2 linked regions of the Methanothermobacter thermautotrophicus genome follow. The protein of the gene in region 1 interacts with the protein of each later gene in a pairwise test. Links are inferred from orthologs where the notes say so. Each region holds a gene or a part of one and is shown on either strand. Other genes may lie near its edges.

What was found.
Region 2: the proteins of pscS (region 1) and sepS interact in binary tests that used the Methanocaldococcus jannaschii proteins (3 or more experiments, as listed by UniProt). The link is inferred for Methanothermobacter thermautotrophicus from one-to-one orthologs.

What each region holds. Positions count from the first base shown.
Region 1 is NZ_QKOF01000006.1:272,343-282,490, reverse strand. What follows is about bases 5,123-8,021. They hold pscS (O-phospho-L-seryl-tRNA:Cys-tRNA synthase), read right to left. Parts: upstream 7,190-8,021; coding sequence 6,056-7,189; downstream 5,123-6,055. Other genes in these bases: DNK57_RS05810 (radical SAM protein), read right to left, coding at 7,711-8,021; DNK57_RS05815 (NTPase), read right to left, coding at 7,176-7,700; DNK57_RS05825 (GyrI-like domain-containing protein), read left to right, coding at 5,528-5,938; DNK57_RS05830 (universal stress protein), read left to right, coding at 5,123-5,516. Also shown: DNK57_RS05870 (elongation factor EF-2), read left to right, coding at 1-1,141; tuf (translation elongation factor EF-1 subunit alpha), read left to right, coding at 1,255-2,496; rpsJ (30S ribosomal protein S10), read left to right, coding at 2,531-2,839; mtrA (tetrahydromethanopterin S-methyltransferase subunit A), read right to left, coding at 3,192-3,734; DNK57_RS05840 (TetR/AcrR family transcriptional regulator), read left to right, coding at 3,873-4,502; DNK57_RS05835 (TIGR00288 family NYN domain-containing protein), read left to right, coding at 4,603-5,070; more of DNK57_RS05830, read left to right, coding at 5,073-5,122; more of DNK57_RS05810, read right to left, coding at 8,022-8,703; DNK57_RS05805 (TldD/PmbA family protein), read right to left, coding at 8,718-10,010; DNK57_RS05800 (phosphoglycolate phosphatase), read right to left, coding at 10,014-10,148. UniProt on the Methanocaldococcus jannaschii protein: Converts O-phospho-L-seryl-tRNA(Cys) (Sep-tRNA(Cys)) to L-cysteinyl-tRNA(Cys) (Cys-tRNA(Cys)).
Region 2 is NZ_QKOF01000005.1:236,864-247,028, reverse strand. Bases 3,268-6,183 are described here. They hold sepS (O-phosphoserine--tRNA ligase), read right to left. Parts: upstream 5,567-6,183; coding sequence 3,968-5,566; downstream 3,268-3,967. Other genes in these bases: tfrA (fumarate reductase (CoM/CoB) subunit TfrA), read left to right, coding at 5,750-6,183; DNK57_RS03755 (DUF120 domain-containing protein), read right to left, coding at 3,577-3,957; ribB (3,4-dihydroxy-2-butanone-4-phosphate synthase), read right to left, coding at 3,268-3,507. Also shown: Asp-tRNA(Asn)/Glu-tRNA(Gln) amidotransferase subunit GatA, read left to right, coding at 1-578; DNK57_RS03770 (nucleotide-binding protein), read left to right, coding at 592-2,055; DNK57_RS03765 (ATPase domain-containing protein), read right to left, coding at 2,093-2,821; more of ribB, read right to left, coding at 2,833-3,267; more of tfrA, read left to right, coding at 6,184-7,408; DNK57_RS03740 (HAD family hydrolase), read right to left, coding at 7,427-8,101; DNK57_RS03735 (amidohydrolase family protein), read right to left, coding at 8,079-9,380; hisG (ATP phosphoribosyltransferase), read left to right, coding at 9,563-10,165. UniProt on the Methanocaldococcus jannaschii protein: Catalyzes the attachment of O-phosphoserine (Sep) to tRNA(Cys).

The sequences.
Region 1 (10,148 bases):
GGTCCCTGCAGGTAACATCGTGGCCATAACAGGTGCCAAGAATGCAGTTGCAGGTGAAACAATCTGCGACACCGGCAGGAAGATAAAGGCCTTTGAGGGCCTTGAACACATCTCCGAACCAGTGGTTACAGTTGCAGTTGAGGCCAAGAACACCAAGGACCTTCCAAAGCTCATAGAGGTACTCAGGCAGGTCGGTAAGGAGGACCCAACCGTAAGGGTTGAAATAAACGAGGAGACCGGTGAACACCTCATCTCAGGTATGGGTGAACTCCACCTTGAGATCATAGCCTACAGGATCAACGAGAAGGGTGTTGAGATAGAGACATCAGAACCGATAGTCGTCTACAGGGAGACCGTTGCAGGTACCGCAGGACCCGTTGAGGGTAAATCACCCAACAAACACAACCGCTTCTACATAGAAATTGAACCAGTTGAAGAATCAGTGATGCAAGCTATACAGGAAGGTAAGATAAAAGAAGGTCGTGTAAAGGGTAAGGAGATGGCCAAGAACTTCATAGAGGCAGGTATGGATAAGGAGGAAGCCAGAAGGGTCTGGGATGTCTATGAGAAGAACATCTTCATCAACATGACCCGTGGTATCCAGTACCTCGACGAGATCAAGGAGCTCCTCATGGACGGATTTGAGAGTGCAATGGACAACGGCCCACTGGCCAAGGAGAAGGTCATGGGGGTTAAGATAAAACTCATGGACGCCAAGATCCACGAGGACGCTGTCCACAGGGGTCCCGCACAGGTCCTTCCAGCCATAAGGAAGGGTATATTCGGTGCCATGATGTCTGCAGAGCCAGTGCTCCTTGAACCCATACAGAAGGTATTCATCAACGTGCCACAGGATTACATGGGAAGCGCGACACGTGAGATACAGAACAGGCGTGGACAGATCGTCAACATGACCCAGGAGGGTGACATGGTAACCGTTGAATCCACTGTACCAGTGGCGGAGATGTTTGGATTCGCAGGCGATATCAGGTCAGCCACCGAGGGACGATGTCTCTGGTCAACAGAGAACGCTGGATTCGAGAGACTTCCAAACGAACTGCAGCACACCATAATAAGGGAGGTAAGGACCAGGAAGGGTCTGAGTCCTGAACCCTACAGGGCAGACCACTACCTGGGTTAATCCCATTAAACTTATATAATTAAAAAGAATATAGGAAATTACCTTAGACAAACAGCATGCCCATTTGCTGGATCTAAAAAATCAGGCTAAACCATCATATATGGAGGTATATTATGGCTAAAGAAAAAGAACACATGAACCTGGCGTTTATTGGACACGTAGACCACGGAAAATCCACACTAGTGGGACACCTGCTCCTGCAGGCCGGAGCAATCGCCGAACAGCAGTTAGCTGACGGTGAAGACAAGTTCAGGTTTGTCATGGACAGGCTCTCCGAGGAAAGGGAAAGAGGAGTTACAATCGACCTTGCACACGCCAAATTCGAAACAGACAAGTACGAGTTCACAATCGTGGACTGCCCCGGACACCGTGACTTCGTTAAGAACATGATCACAGGTGCGTCCCAGGCAGACGCAGCAGTCCTAGTAGTTGCAGTGGACGACGGTGTAATGCCCCAGACCAAGGAACACGTGTTCCTATCAAGGACACTGGGTATAAACCAGCTCATAGTCGCCATCAACAAGATGGACCTCGTCAACTACGACGAAGAGAAATTCAACGCCCTCAAGGATGAGGTTGCAGCCCTAATCAAAACAGTGGGTTACAAGCCAAGCGACGTTGAATTCATCCCACTCTCCGCCTTTGAAGGGGACAACATAACATCAAAGAGCGAAAACACCCCATGGTACAAGGGTAAAACACTCGTTGAAGCCCTTGACGACCTTGAAGCACCCGAAAAGCCTGTGGACCTTCCACTGAGGATCCCTATACAGGACGTCTACTCCATCACAGGTGTCGGTACCGTCCCAGTGGGACGTGTAGAGACAGGTGTCCTCAAGAAGGGTGAAAATGTCATATTCGAACCTGCAGGTGTAAGTGGAGAGGTCAAATCCATCGAAATGCACCATGAGATGATCGAACAGGCCGAACCTGGTGACAACATAGGTTTCAACGTCAGGGGTGTCGGTAAAAACGACATCAGAAGGGGAGACGTCGCAGGACACCTGGACAACCCGCCAAAGGTTGCCAAGGAGTTCACGGCACAGATCGTTGTTCTCCAGCACCCAGGTGTCATAACAGTGGGTTACACACCTGTATTCCACTGTCACACAGCACAGGTTGCCTGTACCTTCCTTGAACTGGTGCAGAAGATGAACCCTGCAACAGGTCAGGTGGAAGAGGAAAACCCTGACTTCCTGAAAACAGGTAACGCTGCTGTTGTGAAGGTCAAACCAACCAAGCCACTGGTCATCGAGAAGATAAAGGACATCCCACACATGGGAAGATTCGCCATAAGGGACATGGGACAGACAGTGGCTGCTGGAATGTGCATAGACCTCGTACCAGCAAAATAAACCCACCTCTTCCCTTTTTTACAGGAGGATTTAAATGCACAAAGCAAGGATTAAACTGACAGGGACAGACCCTGAAAAACTGGCATACGTCTGTGACCAGCTCAAGAAGATTGCTGAGAGGACAGGCGTGGACATGTCAGGCCCAATACCCCTCCCAACCAAGAGGCTCGTGGTTCCAACAAGGAAATCCCCTGATGGTGAGGGAACCGCAACCTGGGAGAAATGGGAGATGAGGATCCACAAGAGGCTTGTGGGTATAGAGGCCGATGAAAGGGCCATGCGTCAGGTCATGAAGGTCAACGTGCCTGACAATGTCAGCATCGAAATCGAACTCAAAAGTTAACTGGGGTGCAAACCCCTCTAACTAAATTCACCCACCAAAAACTATATAAATAAGAGTTTATCAATCTCTTTTATCTGACACTGCCGGGATAGCCTAGCCAGGTAAGGCGCGGGACTTGAGATCCCGTGGAGATTCTCTCCGCCTGGGTTCAAATCCCAGTCCCGGCGCTTAAAAAACTTTTTTCTGAATTAAAATCATAACTGTTCTGCCGGGATAGCCTAGCCAGGTAAGGCGCAAGACTGGAAATCTTGTGGAGCTCTGCTCCTCCTGGGTTCAAATCCCAGTCCCGGCGTGGAAAATAGGAGGAAGTGACCGCCTCTGGGTGGCGGTCAGGACCCTTAAAAATAAATAATCAGGTGTTTTCTTCTGAATCCCCTTTTTTAATTTCCGGAAACTTTAAAACGAGGGGTTCCTCTTCCATCGCACCAGCGTCATGAACCACACAGTCCTCTATCCTTGCAGTTATCATGGATGGATCCTCAACATCAACCATGTCCACAAGTTCAACCTGTCTCCTGAACCTCTCTATGGCCTCCTCAGGCATGTTCTCAATGTATGGTATTGCACCGGTTGCACCGATGATCCTTCCTGTTTCTCCATCAACACCATTTTCGTGGAGGGCCTTCATGGTCTGTCCTGTGATGTGTCCCATGACCTCTGCACCGCATACAAGGAGGAATCGCAGGTTGGGGTTTGCGATCACATTTCCAACAACCTTCTCTATTCCAAGGTTCTCTGTGTGCAGTGAACCTGAAATTGCAGCGCCCGCCTTCACAGGCTCATCTTCCATGTGAGAGCCCAGGGTGACAACCGCAACCGGACTTTCTGCGTCGCCAACCACATAGTCCCCTACTATGTGGGGCCAGTCTTCAGGTACGGGTTTCTTTTCAGCCATCAGAAACACCTCTTTAACCGTCAGTTAATTTTTAACTTCCGGTTAAAATTTAACTTGGAGTTAATATTATATAAAACTTCCGGTAAAAATGTTTTAAACCACCGGAACAGATATTCATAGACATGCAGGTGAATCAACATGGCGCCCTCAAGACGCGAACGTGAAAGGGAAAGGAGACGGGAACAGATCATAAGGGCCGCAGAGAAGGCATTCTTTGCAAGGGGATACGACAGGGTGACCATGGATGAAATAGCCAGGGAGGCAGATGTCAACAAGGCCCTCCTCTACTACTACTTCAAAAACAAGGAATCCCTCTTCCTAGCAGTGAACCTCTACGGTGTCCGTATACTCCACAGGATGTACAGAATGTGCATGGAGCTTGACACAGATGGATATGGTAAGGTCAGGGCCATGGTGGAGGCCCTCTACATCTTCTCAAAGGAACACCCAGATTACTTCAGGGTATACTGCTACAGTGGCACCGAGAGGTTCGAGCTGAGTGAAGCTGATGATGCGAAGGAGATAGTGGACCTCCGTACAGGAATGTGGAGGCTCATGGTTGAGGCCATAATGGAGGGCATGAAGGACGGCAGCATCCGCAGCGACCTCGACCCTGTAGAGTTGTCAATATACATCCATACACTGGCCATAAATGCCCTGAACCTTGATTTCACATCCAGGATGGTCCTGGAGGCCAGGAATATAAGCAGGGACAGGTTCTGGGAGGACCTTGAGGTTTTCATTGAATCAGCCCTCAGGCCCCGGTGATAAAACCCCCCAAAAAACAGCAGCTCAAACATCACCACATAAGTATATAAGGTTTTAGATACATAAGGGTATTAAAAGTTAAAGAGAGGAACGAATAAAAATGGATAATGATAATAACTTTGTGATAATAAACAACAGTCGAAAGGATAAAAAGAGTCTGGGACTCCTTGTTGATGGTCCAAATATGCTCAGAAAGGAATTCTGTTCAGACCTTGAATTTGTGAAGAACCTCCTCTTTGACAGGGGAAACCTCAAGATAGGAAAGGTGCTCCTGAACCAGTACGCCTCAGATAAGCTGATCGAGGCAGTCGTGAACCAGGGATTCTCACCCATGATAGTTGCAGGTGATGTGGATGTTCAGCTCGCAGTTGAAGCCTTTGAACTCATACACAACCCCAACATCGATGTGGTTGCAATTATGACAAGGAACGCCGACTTCCTCCCCCTAATAAACATAGCAAAGGAGAACGGGAAGGAGACCCTGGTTATAGGTGCAGAGCCAGGTTTCAGCGTAGCACTCCAGAACTCAGCAGACGACTCCATAATCCTTGGAAGCGAAGGGGTGTAGATGTGTACCGACGAATACTGATACCCACAGACGGCTCAGAGGACGCCAGGAAGGCAACGCTGCACGCATTCCACATGGCAGGGATGAGCGGAGCAGACATACTGGGTATAAGTGTCGTTGACACATCCTACAGAGAACTCTGGGACGAGGATATCAGCAGACGCCTCGAGGAGATAATGAGGAAACAGTCAGAGAATGCAATATCCATCCTTAAGGAAGAATTCAGCTCCCAGCAGGAGCTGGGCCATCTGAAGGGGACCCGTCTTGATACGGTTATACTTGAGGGTAACCCTGCAGAGGTGATCCTTGAGGTCATGGAGGAGGAGGACGTGGACCTGGTTGTGATGGGTAGCTCAGGCAAACACGGACTTGATCGCATAATATCCGGAAGTATAACAAGGAAGGTTCTTAAATCAGCCACAAAGCCCGTTATGGTCGTTGGTTAACGGTGATTATAATGATAGGTAAAAGGACACTGAATGATGAGAAACTTGCACTGATAACCTTTACAGGACCCCTCAGTAAGACACAGGAGGTCCTTGAAGAGGTTTCAGACTTTGTATCATCAAGTGATAAACTTGAAGCTGACGGTAACCCCACACTGATATTCTACACAGCACCCCTCAAGGACGAGGGAAGATACGATGTGGGTATACCTGTAAAGGGCGACTCCGAGGGTGACGGAAAGATAAGGGTAGTCACAATACCAGGCCATACTGTGATATTCACAGAATACTCAGAAGACCGTGAGGAGGCCTACCGAAGGCTCATAGAATACGTCGAGGAGAACTGTCTTGACGTAATAGGTGCGCCGCGGGAGGTCCTCCATGGGGATGTGAGGGAGATCCAGTTCCCTGTGGTCCTTTAAATGTTACCTCACATCATTGAGAACAGCTTACTGGAATTCACTGATTTTTTTCCCTTACTATTCTTTCATAAATAAAGAAACGTTCACTGTTCTATTTTCAAGAAACTACAGCTAAAATCACCGGTTCTCCTCAACTATATCCCTGAATGAGTCAACCACGTACTGAACCTGCTCCTCTGTCATTCCATAGATGCTGCACTTGAACCACTTTGTCTGACCCCTCCTTATTCCAACTATACCCCTCTTCTTAAGTTCCTCATAGAGGAAAAAGCCCTTCCTTGGATGTGAAGCCGCTATCTCATGGAATACTGGGGTTTCAAACCTTACAAGATCATGCTCCTTGGGCCTCACACCCAGCTGCTCTATACCCCCAATATCCTCAAGTTCAGAGACCAGGTAACGTGTCTTCTCAACCTCCTCGTCCCAGCGTGAAACCCTCTCCCTCACATAGGGCAGGGAGGCCATGAGGGTTGCCAGTGGCGCGCCCCTTGATGTGCAGCCCAGGAGTTCAAGCTCCTTCTTCTCATGCCTCCCGGACCTCCTCAGTACAAGGTCCTCCCACTCAGATCTCATCCCGAGAACACCTATCGGTCCGGAGGCTGCCATGCTCTTGTGACCGCTCCCAACAACAAAGTCAACCCCGAGTTCCCTGAGGTTAACAGGGAGCCTCCCCATGGAATAGGCGCAGTTTAGGAGTAATGGAACCCCCAGCTTCCTGCATACGTCCGCCACGCCCCGTGCATCTGTCAGGTTCCCGTAGTTACCATCGACATGGGTGAGAACCGCAAGCTTAACCTCAACCCTGTCAAGGGTCTCCTCAAGGACCTCCCTGTAGGCCTCGGGTGTTACCTCATAGGTGGGGTGTCCACTCGACGGAACCTCAACGATTTCAAGGCCGTTCCTCTCAGCTGCAAGGTGTGTGGTGTAGTGGGCATTTCCATCAACAACAACGGTGTCGCCCCTATCACAGAGTGCATGCATCACCGCAAATTTACCCTCCCTTGCACCATGAACCGTCCTCACGGCATCAGAGCCGGTGAACTCTGCAAGGTCATCCAGGAAGCAGTTTACCGCGGGCCTTGTGACCTTGTCCAGTCTGCCGTCGCAGTAGTCACAGACACTGTAACCATCCCCGAATTCATACAGGGCCTTCCTTGCAGCGGCAGGGAGAACACCACCACGCTGTAGGGGGTTGAGGTTGAGGTTATCCCTTTCAAGTTTTCTTGTAAGACCATAATCAGCGCATTCCATGATAATCACCAAGTAAGTCAATTATCCTCCCGTAAACCCTGTCCCGTTTCTCAGGATCAACAACAAATACCCTTATGTCCTCCCTCTTTTTTATACTTTGAAGGGTTCTCCTGTGAACCGCTGCGATGAGGAGGACATCAGAGTTGAGGGCCTCGTCAACAGCCCTCCTGAATTCCTGGCTCTTAAGCTCCATGGGACCGATTTCATCTATGACGAGACAGTCATCCTCATCCAGGGACCTCCTGATTGCCGGGACAGCCAATTCATCCATGGCCGCTAAATTTACGCCGTACCTGCCAATACGTGGCCCCTCTGTTTCCAGTGACGCGAGGAGAGCCCTCCTGCCCGATGCTATGTCAACGACCTCGAAACCCCACCTTGAACCACCCACCCTCACCTCGGGTGTTATGATCCCTCCAACCGAAAGGCCCTTACCCTCAAGGTAGTCCCTCAGCCTTCCAACCATGGTGCTCTTCCCGCTGCCGGGTCTCCCTGTGATCAGTATCTTCATGAGAACCCTCCTAGATAATGTTTTCAAGGCCCTCCCTCAGGGCCCACCTTCTGGCCTCCTCAAGCTCCTCAAGGTAGAGGGGGCGGTTGATCTCAGGGTAAGCTGAAGCCCTGTAGAGGGGGCGGTACTGGCCCATTATGTTCATCACAGTGTCTGTGCCCAGGTTCTCTGCCACCCATGAAATGATGGGCATGGTGCAGCATTCAAGGTGCCCTGGAAGTACCAGGTGCCTTATTATCATGTCCTCCCCTGCTATCATGAGGTGGTTCCTGGATACGACCTCAAAGTAGTCATGGACACCGGCAAGTCTCTCTGCACATTCACTGTTGCCGAACTTGAAGTCTGTGAGGTACAGGTCCGCAGCACCCATTATGAGCCTGACTGATTCCGTGGACATGTACATGTTACTGTTCCATACAACGGGTACACTGATGGACACCACTGAGAGGACCCGGAGGATGTATGGGAGTGCCGGTGTCGGGTCTCCTCCCACAAAGTTGACGTTCGCTGCTCCCATGCGCCTCCTTTCCTCTATGATCGCTGCCAGTTCATCCACCTCAATGTGTCTGCCGGTGGATGGGTTCTGGGATATGTCCCAGTTCTGACAGAAGACACACCGCATGGTGCAGCCTGAAAAGAAGACGGTATGGCTTGGTACCAGTGGTGCCTCCTCCCCGTAGTGAAGGAACTCCGATGCCACGCGGGGCCCCATGACGCCGCAGCGTCCACTCTCCATCTGGCGGTTAACGCCGCACCTCCAGGGGCACAGTGAACACTCCCCAAGGATTCTTTCAGCGATTTCAATCTTAAGATCGAGGAAAGACCTGTCACACGCCCCTGAACACTCCATACCTGCCTCTATCCTTTCATGTTCCATCCAGAGCTCAGAGATCCCTGAGTCCCCGTGAAAGGATGCTGGGGTCCTGGAGGCGACAAGGAACCTTGCATCCCTAATCCCGTCCCTTACAGACAGGTAGTGTTGAAGTGCATCCTTCAGTGACATGACCCTTAATGTGCCTATCCCGTGACATGTACTTCCTCAAACATGAGAGGTGCTGTTACAAAGCCCCCCACCTGTCTCCTTTCAAGGTCCGTTGATGAGGCCTTCATCATGAGCTCAAATATGTTTCCTGAGAGCATTGCCTTCTTAACAGGCGTGAATTCCCCTGCTTCCACCATGAATGCATTGTTGGCCTCCACCGAGAAGTCACCGGATATTGGATTTGCGGTGTGGGCACCCAGGACATCTGTCACGAATATCCCCATGAAATCCTCCAGTTGGACTGTCCTGTTAAATTCAAGTATTAAGTTAGTGGTTGAGACAGCTGGAACCTCCATGTAGCCCCTCAGACCATTACCTGTACTCTCAACCCTCCCCTTTGATGCTGTGTAGATGTTATGCAGGTATCCCCTCAGAATTCCATCCTCCACAAGGACTGTCCGCTGGGAGGGTGTCCCCTCACCATCAAAGGGGGCTGATCCAAGGCCACCCTCCATGGTGCCGTCATCGTACACTGAGAGACCCTCACTGGTGACCCGGCTCCCAAGCCTATCCGCCAGGACGGACCTCCCCCTCTGAACATTATCTGCGCTGAATGCTGCTGCGAATGTTCCAAGAAGTCCTGCAGCTGCATGGTAGTCCAGGACCGCTGGAATCTTACCGCCCTCAATACTCCTGCCACCAACCGAATCCTTTGCAATCCTGCAGGCCCTTCCAGCTATCCACTCAGGGTCGATGTCAAGTTTACAGGAGGAATCTGACTCGTAGGCCGTTGTCTTCATACCATTCCCCTCAGCTGTCACAGAGATGTGGGCTGAGAAGACTGTTGAAGCTGATGATGCCTCAACACCCTCCGAGTTTACTATAAATGTTTCAATCCGGGAAGCTGTGAAGCCGCCGCTTGTGGGTTTGCATCCCTCCTCCAGGACCCTCTCAATCATTCTACCGGCCATCTCCACTGAGTCCTCAACTTCAAGGTCACTGAAGGACCTGTCATGGATTCCCTTAACCGAGGGATATGTGGAGGGTTCAGAGAAGCCGAAGTTTTCATCAGGATCCGCGAGCCTAAGGTTCTGGGCCGCCATCCTCACAGCAGCATCAACTCCCCCAGGATCCGATGTGTAGGCAAATCCCATCCGCCCCTCCTTCAGGATACGGATACCTATCCCTGTCATGGATTCAATCTTACCAAAGTCTATGAGGTCACGCTGGATCTCGACCTCCAGTGTCTTCTCCCTTTCAATGTAGACCTCAGCCATTTCACCATATTTTAAGGCACGTTTAACAGCCTCTTCACCGATCCCCAACATAGGTCACACCCCCAAGAATCTCTGGACAGCCTCTGCAACCCCCTCTCCATGGGCCGCAGAGGTTACATAATCCGCAATCGCCTTCAGTTCAGGGTCTGCATTTGCAACCGCGACCCTGAACCCTGCATGTTCAATGAA
Region 2 (10,165 bases), on another replicon or contig:
TGGAGGTCACCGATGAGGCTATAGACGATGTTATCCAGGATAAACTGGGCGCCATTGAGGATGAGGGCGCCGAGATAGTTGAACTGGAATTTGAATACATAGACCTCTGCCTCCCCACCTACTACCTCATAAACTACGTTGAATTCTTCTCAGCCACCAGGAAGTATGACGGCAGGAAGTACGGCCACAGGATAGAGGATGTTTGCGGTCCTGAGGTCCTCAGGAGGATACATATGGGTTCCTACATAAGTCAGAAGGAATTATCTGGAAGATACTACAAGAGAGCCCTCCAGGCAAGATCCCTCATAAGGAGAGAGATAACAGGTCTTCTCACCAACGTGGACATAATAGCGGGGCCAACGGTTCCAAAACTACCCCACAAACTGGGCGAGGAGCTTGAACCAATGGAAATGTACGCCTATGATGTCCTGACGGTCATAGCTAACCTTGCAGGCATACCGGCTGCAAGCATACCGGCAGGAGATGTGGGGGGAGTTCCTGTTGGTCTGCAGCTACAGGCAAAGCCCTGCGATGACGGCATAATATTATCGGCCATGAGGGAGATTGCTTCACTGTAAGAGAGTGTCCCCCATGAGGATTGGACTCGTCTGTGTCAGGGGATCGGTCCCTGCCTTTGAGAACTTCGGATTTCTCCCAACGGATATTGTTGGAGCTAATGGCCTTGTGAAGGGTTCAAGGGCCCACAGGGTCCTGGACGGGATCATAATACCGGGGGGAAGCATAGTTGAGTCAGGAAGCCTTTCACCTGAACTTGGATCCGAGATAAGGAGGATGGCGGCCGACGGAAAATTTGTACTGGGGATATGCTCAGGTTTCCAGGCCCTTGCAGAGAGGACAGATATAGGGAGAAGGTCTCCATGCCCTGTTTACAGGGAGGGCCTGGGACTACTTAACGTAACCTTCCACCCCATGATAAGCAACGACCGGGTGGAGGCAACCATAACCGGAGAGTCCTTCCTCACCTCCGGGATGTCAGGTGAGAGCATAACAGGTTTCCACTGCCACACCTACGGTGAGATACGTGGCGATGCACCTGAGATAATGAGGTCCAGCATAGTCAGGGCAGACTATCGTGAAAGGCCGGGGGAGATCATATCAGGGGTCTGCAGTGATGATGGTAACGTTGCAGGGACCATGGTCCATGGCTGCCTGGATGAGAACCCTGCCCTCGTCGATAACATCCTGGAATTCCTTGATGCAGATGAGACATCAAGGGAGAGGATACTTGAAGCCAACAGGAAACTTCGTGAAGCCCTGAGATCTGAACTCGGGATATCAACGGGTATACGCGTGACAGACATTGGAGGGGTGAGGGGCACGCCACCCGCCATAATGATAGCATCCACGGGTTCAGACTCAGGTAAAACCTTCATATTAACGGGCCTTGCAGGCGCCCTCAGGAGGAGGGGCCTCAGGGTGGGTGTTATCAAGGTGGGACCCGATGTCAGGGACATAGTCCCCGCCCTCTACCTCATAAAGGAGCCAATGGAGGAGCACTCATCCATAAGGATAGGCCGCCTGGGCTGGATGGAGCTCAGGGATGTCCTTGAATCTGTGAGGGGAAGATATGACATAATACTTATCGAGGGAGTTATGAGCATCCTCACGGGCCTCCTGAATGATATAACACCATACTCAGGGGCTGAGATTGCCCTGGCAGCCGGGATCCCTGTGATAATGGTTGCCGGTTGCAGTAAGGGCGGCATAGAGTCTGCAGTGGTTGATCTTGACGCCCACATAGCTGTACTTGAGGGACTGGGTGTTGATGTATCCTGTGGAATACTGAACAGGGTCTATGATATGGATATATTTGAGAGGGCATCAGGTGGAAGGTACCTTGCCATCCCGAGGATAGAGATGAGTGAGAGGGGTGGCACACCTGAGGTTGAGATAAAACTTGAGGACTTCTGCCTGAAGGCCATGGAGACTGTGGAGGAGCACCTCGATGTCGATGCCCTCATCAGATTAGCAAAAAAACCAGAATTTAGGGGTTACATGGGCCCCGAAGAAATCAGAAGGGTATTCAGGGGTTGAATACCTATTCTGGATGTCTTTCTTCTGGATTGAGGTTTTAGATCCCCATATCCTCTTGAGGGATCTCCTCACCTTCAGTTATGGTTATACCCTCCTCACCACCGATCTCATATGTGAGGAACTGGAGTGGTGTTTTGGTGCTTCTCATCTTGACTATGTCCATTATCCGCTCCCTGCGACCGGTGTAGGGGTTCTCCCTTCTACCAAGCTTTATGGCGCCGTAGACCGAGAATAGAGCAAGTTCATTGAACTCCTTGGATGTTGCACTGTCCAGTATTATGACGGATGTTATACCGCGCTGTTTGAGCTCATATACGAGGAGGTCAAACTGGTTCCTGAATTCATAGGCTGTGAGTTTGGCTGTGTAGCCACCAAGACTGTCTATGACAACCACCTCGGCCTCAGGGGGTATGTCATGTATTATCTTGGTGAAGTTGCCCTTCATTGGATCCATGTCCATGCTTAGCTCTGCCTCGGTTATCCTCGCCCTTATACCTGTAAGTTCTATGAAGTTGAGGAGCCCCTTCTCCTCCAGCTCCTGGGTGTTCCACCCGAAGGAGTTTGCCTGTATGTGGAGGTCATTGGCGTCCTCCTCTGCTGTTATGTAGACGGTGTTATAACCCTCCATGCAGCTGCTTATGGCAAAGCGCAGCCCGAAGATGGTCTTACCACACCCGGGCTCCCCTGTTATCAGAACGGACCTTCCCATGGGGAAACCGCCTATGGTATCATCAAGTCCATTGATCCCTATCTTCAGCCTCTCCATTATGAACACCTCTATGATCTGAACTCCATGTATGATTCAATAAGGTCTGCACCGCTCATGAAAATAAGGTCATGCTCCCTGGCGTATTTCATGGCATCCTCTGTTGAGAGAGAGTTACCTGTCCTGTCATCCATCATCTCACAGCAGACAGCAACACCGGTAAGTCCGGCCATCTCCATGAGGGCTATGCTCATCTCGGTGTGACCCCCCCTGCTGAGTACATGGCCATCAGCAGCCCTGAGGAGGGTGACATGGCCGGGGGATCGGAATAGGTCGCCGAAGCTCTCATGCTTATCATCCCTGCAGATGCCTGCGAGTTCCCCTATTGTGAGGGCACGGTCATTGTCTGTTATCCCTGTGAATGTCTTCCTGTGGTTCACGGTTATGGAGAAGGCAGACTTATCATCGTAGGGTATGTCATGGGGGGACAGTTTCCCGAGGACCGGGTACCTGCCTGATGCCTCCTCCATTATATCGGTCATGTAGGGTATTCCAAGCTTCTCTGAGTTCTCCCAGGAGACAGGAACACATATGAGTCCCCCGGCATCGTTTCTCATGATACTTATATGCTCCGGCTTTATTTTCTCAGCAGCAACGATCATGTCGGTTTCTCTTTCACGGTTATCTGCATCAAATACAAGGACTATTTCTCCCCTTTTAAGCGCTTTAAGGGCTTCCTGAATCATATGATCACAATCTCCATTGATAATCCTGATGTTTATTAATCCATTATCATGTATCCATCTACTGATGTTCTATTCCTGGACTTCATCAGACTCTATATCCAGGCTAACGGTATCTCCATCCCTTAATTTAAGGGTTTTTCTGAGATTCACAGGGGCCACAAATTCAAGGCACCCGGCCCTGTGATGGGTTTTGACGGGGAAGAGGATGGCCCCTTCAACCTCTCCGTTGAGCACGGCCTTAACGTAGAGGACATCACCGAAGCCCCCGCCTCCATGTATCACAGGGGCCCCCCTCTTTATTCTATCCAGAATTTCAGGGTCCCCAACCTCTATGTTGAGGGTGCCCGGGAAGGGGTCGAAGCCCAGCTTTTTCCTGAACTGTTCCTGGTATACGCTGCGAGTTATGAAGTATGCCCCCTCACCGAAACCTGATTTAACAGTTCCTCTGATTATCAGAGCCTCACCCCCTTAACTTGCACCTTATTGTTGAGAACAGCGGCCCCCTCAGGTCGATCTCACGGTTTTTACCTGTTATGTACCTCATGGCGGCGTCCTCGAGTGTGAGGTTAAGGTCAGAGAGGGACCTTGCTATCGTGCTCCTTATCTCAACCTCCTCTGCGCCGCTTACAACCATCTCCTCTATGCGGTAGGCGGCCTCGGCTGCAAGGGCCTCCATGTAGGTTATGCCTGTGTTCAGGCCCTCCTTCCTGGCCCTGATGATGAGGTCGCTGTCGAGTTCGGTCCCGGGGGGCACCCCTAGGATGTTTCCATCATATATGTAAACGTTGTTCCATACTGCGGGTCCCAGAAGCCGGGTGTTCTCCTCCACCTCAAGGGCACTCACCTCTATCCGTCGTCCCAGGAACTCTCCACTGTAGACCTCGAAGCTGCAGGGGGATGGGGCGTCTGCATGGGCCCTCCAGGTTTTGATTATCTGCTCCATGAGCATGCGACCATCGGAGGTTACAGGGTGGAGGTTTATCCTGAGCATCTCGGCGATGTCCCTGTCAGACAGCCTCCACTCCCCATATATCTGCGGGTAGACCATTTCACGCACGTCACTGGCCTGGTTGAGTATCATGGCAACCCTTTCAACCCCCACTCCCAGGTTCATGACCTCCCTGTCTATCCCGTACATGGAGAGGGCTATTGGTGAATAGAGGCCAAAGGTTGCCACCTCAACCCACTCCTTAAGGAGGGGGTGGTAGGCGTAGACCTCTGTCTGGGTGCCGGGTATGTAGTACTTGGACTTCTTCTCATCCGGGCGGAACCTGAACCTTGAGAATCCCAGGTGTTCGAGGAGTCCCTCTGCAACGGCCTTACCCACATCGAGAGGGACCTCATCGTCCACAAAGACACAGGATGCGGAGTGGTAGGTCATAAGGTGGCTTGAGTCCTCCTTCTGCTCCCTCCGGAAGCAGCGGTCAATTGAGAAAAGCTTCAGGGGCATTCTGTATCTGTCGTGGATGTTCTGGAGTGATATGAACCATCCTGATGTCATATGGGACCTGAGGGTGGTTCTCCCTGAAACTGGCTTCAGATCCCTTATCTCAGGGAACACCCGCTCAAGGACCCTCAGACCATCATGGCTCTCAACTTCAAGGGCATTTGAGACCTCCAGGACCAGGTCGTCCCCTGAAAGGTCACCCTTCTTGTATGACCTGAAGACCTCCTTCAGGTTTTCTAGCTTCTCTTCAGATACCTCTATACCCATATCCTCTATCATCTGAATTCTATCGGCCCCGAGTCCGATGTCGGGCCTTGGGAGGCCCCCAAGGTAGAAGCACCTGTCCAGCACTGCAGGGGCCTCGGGCCCGAACTGGCGGTATATGTGCTCCTCGTCTATGAGGAGCGGGTTCACCATTTCACTGAAGCCGAGGCGCAGGTAGGCCTCCCTTATCATCCAGATGGTATCATAGAGTACATGAGATTTTCCGGTTTCAAATCGGAGGCGTGGATACTGCATGTCATGGTGGGGTTTACTGAGGCTCCTCCCACTTTCAAGCCATGCCCTTTCAAAGTCCCTCCTTGAAAGCTTCACTATATCCTTTCTTTTCAAACAGAACCCCCACTGATTTTAAATTATTGAATAAATCAGGTGGTTAATCCACTGTTGACCAGGCCAATCACCAGAATGTATGGGGTGTTGTCACCATGGATTGACTTTATTCTCTTGTGATGGTTTATCACCTTAACTATTGACTGCCAAACCTTATAATAGTGAATGTTAAAAATATTGTCCATGGAAAGTCAGGTCTATGAATGTGATGTTCTGATAATAGGCTCCGGGGGAGCCGGCTGCAGGGCGGCCATAGAAGTTTCTGAACACAATCTCACGCCATTAATAGTATCAAAGGGTTTATCATTCAAATCAGGATGCACTGGAATGGCTGAGGGCGGATACAACGCTGCATTTGCATGTGTTGACCCTGAGGACAGTCCGGACGTGCACTTCGAGGATACCATGAGGGGGGGTGGGTTCATCAATGACCCTGCCCTCGTCCGCATACTTGTGGATGAGGCACCCGACAGGTTGAGGGACCTTGAAAACTACGGGGCGCTCTTCGACAGGCAGGAATCCGGGTTGCTTGACCAGAGACCCTTCGGGGGGCAGACATACCGCAGGACGTGCTACCAGGGTGACCGCACCGGCCATGAGATGATAACCGCCCTCAAGGAGGAGGTCCTACGACGGGATATAGAGACCGTGGAGGAGGTCATGATAACATCCCTCCTCGTGGAGGAGGACCGTGTACTTGGAGCCATGGGCGTATCCATCAGGGACTCCAGCACTGTGGCCTTCAGGGCAGCTTCAACCATCCTCGCAACAGGGGGAGCCGGTCACATCTACCCGGTGACCTCCAACACAATCCAGAAGGGTGGTGATGGGTTCTCTGTGGCATGGAAGGCCGGGGCTGACCTGATTGACATGGAGCAGGTCCAGTTCCATCCCACAGGCATGGTCTACCCAGAGTCAAGGAGGGGGATCCTTGTGACGGAGGCCGTGCGGGGTGAGGGCGGAATACTCCTCAACAGTGAGGGGGAGAGGTTCATGAAGAGATACGACCCCAGGGGTGAACTTGCAACAAGGGATGTTGTTGCAAGGGCAATCTACACTGAGATCATGGAGGGGAGGGGCACCAGGCATGGTGGAGTCTACCTTGATGTCAGCCACCTCCCTGATGAGGTCATAGAGGAGAAACTTGAGACCATGCTCCTCCAGTTCCAGGATGTTGGTATTGATATAAGATCCGAGCCAATGGAGGTGGCACCCACAGCACACCACTTCATGGGGGGTGTCAGGATAGATGAATGGGGAAGAACAAACCTCAGGAACCTCTTTGCAGCCGGCGAGGTTGCAGGGGGTGTCCATGGAGCCAACAGACTGGGAGGCAATGCACTTGCGGATACCCAGGTATTCGGGCGTAGAGCAGGGATAGCTGCTGCAAGGAACGCCCTTAAATCATCCTCTGCATCCATTAAATCGGCGGTCGAGGAGGAGGAATACCGTATAAAGTCAATGGTGGCCGATGGATCCCACAACCCATCTGAGATAAGGGATAAGCTTCACGAGGCCATGTGGAGCGGTGTTGCAATAGTAAGGAGTCGTGAGTCCCTTGAATCAGCCAGGACAGTTATCAAGGACCTCAGAATGATGATGGGTGATCTGAATGTCCCTGAGACATCCGGATTTAACACCTGCCTCATTGAGGCCCTTGAACTTGAAAACATGCTTATAACGTCCTCGCTGGTGGTGGAGTCAGCCCTGATAAGGGAGGAGAGCAGGGGGTCCCACTACAGGAAGGATTTCCCTGAAACCAGACCTGAATGGCTTAAAAGCATAGTCCTCAACAGGGAAAGGAAAACCGGGTTCATAGAGAGGGGCCTTAAATCAGCTTAAGACAGCTATTAAATATGATCACGGGTCATGGATATTCAGCACGGTATCCCTGAGTTCAGGGCTTCTGTAATCAGGGAATACATAACAGGCCCCGGCAGCCAGGAGGTCCCTTTCACTGTACCTCCCCGCTGATATGCCGATGTTAACAGCTCCAACATGGGTGCCGGCCATCATGTCATGGGGGGTGTCACCGAAGAGTACAGTGACACCGGTTGCACCGAGGCTCAGGCCCCTTCTAACCGCAATCTCAGTCAACTTCTTCCTGTCGGGGCTGTCACTTCCAAAGCCCCCAAAGGAAAAGTAACCTGCAATACCCGCCCTTTCAAGCTTCATGAATGCTATTTCCATCAGGTTTCCTGTAACGAGGCCAATAGACACACCCATGGATTTTAGGAAACTCAGGAACTCATCCACACCATCTATGAGTTCTATATCCTCCCCCTTTATGTTATGCTTCACGTACTCTCTGAGTTCCACCAGGAATTCATCCAGGTGCATCTCTATCTCCGCATCTTCGAGTCCCTTGAGGAGGAGCACCTCCTCTGCTATTGAAGGGTCTGTCTTCCCGTGGTAGTCTATGCTGTCCACGCCGGCATCAACGCCATAGACCTCCCTGAAGGCGTGCCTGAAGGCGTCCTCATGTGCATATGACCTGTGTATCAGGGTCTTATCAACGTCGAAGAGGGCCATCATCTGTTAGCTCCCCTGCAGCTGATTCTGCAATTTCCATAACGTATTCCTCGTCCAGGACCTCCAGTTCCCCCTCCCTGAGTAGTATCCTGCCGTCGCATATGACGGTGTCCACGTCGGCCCCTGAGGCAGCATACACTGTGTGTGATTCTGGATTTCTCCATGGTGTGAGGTGGGGCCTCCTGGTGTTTAGTATGACGATGTCAGCGAGCTTACCAGGGGCTATCAGGCCGGCGTCGATTCCAAGGGCCCTGGCACCGTTGACTGTGGCCATACTGAATACCTCAATGGCTGGAAGGGCTGTGGGGTCTCCCAGGTTCACCTTCTGGAGCAGGGAGGCCGTTTTCATCTCCTGGAACATGTCGAGGTTGTTGTTTGATGCGGCTCCATCGGTTCCCAGTGAAACGTTAACACCCCTCTTGAGGAGCCGGGTGACGGGGGATACTCCGGATGCAAGTTTCATGTTACTCGTGGGGTTGTGTGAGACCTTCACATCCCTCTCTGCAAGGATATCCATATCCCGGTCCTTCAGCCAGACGCAGTGGGCAGCCACGGTCTGCGGGCCCAGTAAACCTGTCTCATCAAGGTACTCCACAGGTGTCATTCCATGGGACCTTGAGACTTCACTGACCTCATTATCTGTCTCTGAGACATGTATATGTATCATGAGATCATTTTCACAGGCCAGGGTAGCCGTCTTTTTAAGAAGTTCCTCTGAGCAGGTGTAGGGACTGTGGGGGCCAAGTGCAACCATTATGCGCCCATCAGCCATCCCGTGGCATTCCTTTATTATCCTGCGGCTCTCCATCAGTTCTGCTCTCATCTTTTCAGTGTCGCCCAGGTCTATCATGCCGTGACTTATGACGCACCTGAGGCCTGCCTCCTCCACGGCACGTGCAACGTGGTCCATGTAGAAGTACATGTCGCTGAAGGAGGTTGTCCCTGATCTTATCATTTCGATGCATCCCAGGAGGGCTCCAGCGTAGCAGTAGTCACCGTTGAGCCGGGCCTCAGCCGGCCATATGTGGTCGTTCAGCCATCTGTCCAGGGGAAGGTCATCTGCAATCCCCCTGAAAAGTGTCATTGAGAGGTGGGTGTGGGTGTTCACGAGTCCAGGGATCAGGAGCTTTCCAGTTCCATCAATCACTGTGTCGGCATCCCCGGGGCTTAGGGTGTTTGATACATCAGCTATCCTGTTATCCTCAATGAGGACGGATCCACGCCGGACCCCCCTGGCATCAAGGATCTCTGTACCGGTTATCAGTATACTTTCATTCTCCATGGAACCACCTTATAACTTATAAGTTTTAACTTATAATCCAGTCATGGACCGGACTCCAAACCTATTATATAGGTTTTCTGAAAGAAATATAAGTTAATCTACAGCCAAGAATGATATGTCCTGCAGATGAACAGAACCTGCATGATTTTAATTTAAAATTTAACCAGTAATTGAGGGATTGAATGAAGATAAGAATAGCGGTTCCCTCCAAGGGAAGAATAAGCGAGCCTGCGATAAGGTTACTTGAGAATGCAGGTGTAGGTCTTAAGGACACTGTTAACAGAAAATTATTCTCAAAGACACAGCACCCACAGATCGAGGTAATGTTCAGCAGGGCAGCGGATATACCTGAATTCGTTGCCGACGGTGCCGCTGACCTGGGGATCACAGGCTATGATCTCATAGTTGAAAGGGGAAGTGACGTCGAAATCCTGGAGGACCTCAGATACGGAAGGGCCAGCCTGGTCCTTGCAGCCCCTGAGGACTCACCCATGAGGGGCCCGGAGGATATACCTCAGGGTGCAGTTATAGCCACAGAGTTCCCGGGGATAACAGAGAAATATCTCCGTGAGCGGGGCATAGATGCAGAGGTTGTTGAACTCACAGGATCAACAGAGATAGCACCCTTCATTGGAGTCGCTGACCTCATAACAGACCTGAGCAGCACAGGGACGACCCTCAGGATGAACCACCTCAGGGTGATCGACACCATCCTGGAAAGCTCGGTTAAGCTAATAGCAAACAGGGAAAGCTACGCCACCAAGTCCAGGATAATAGAGGAACTC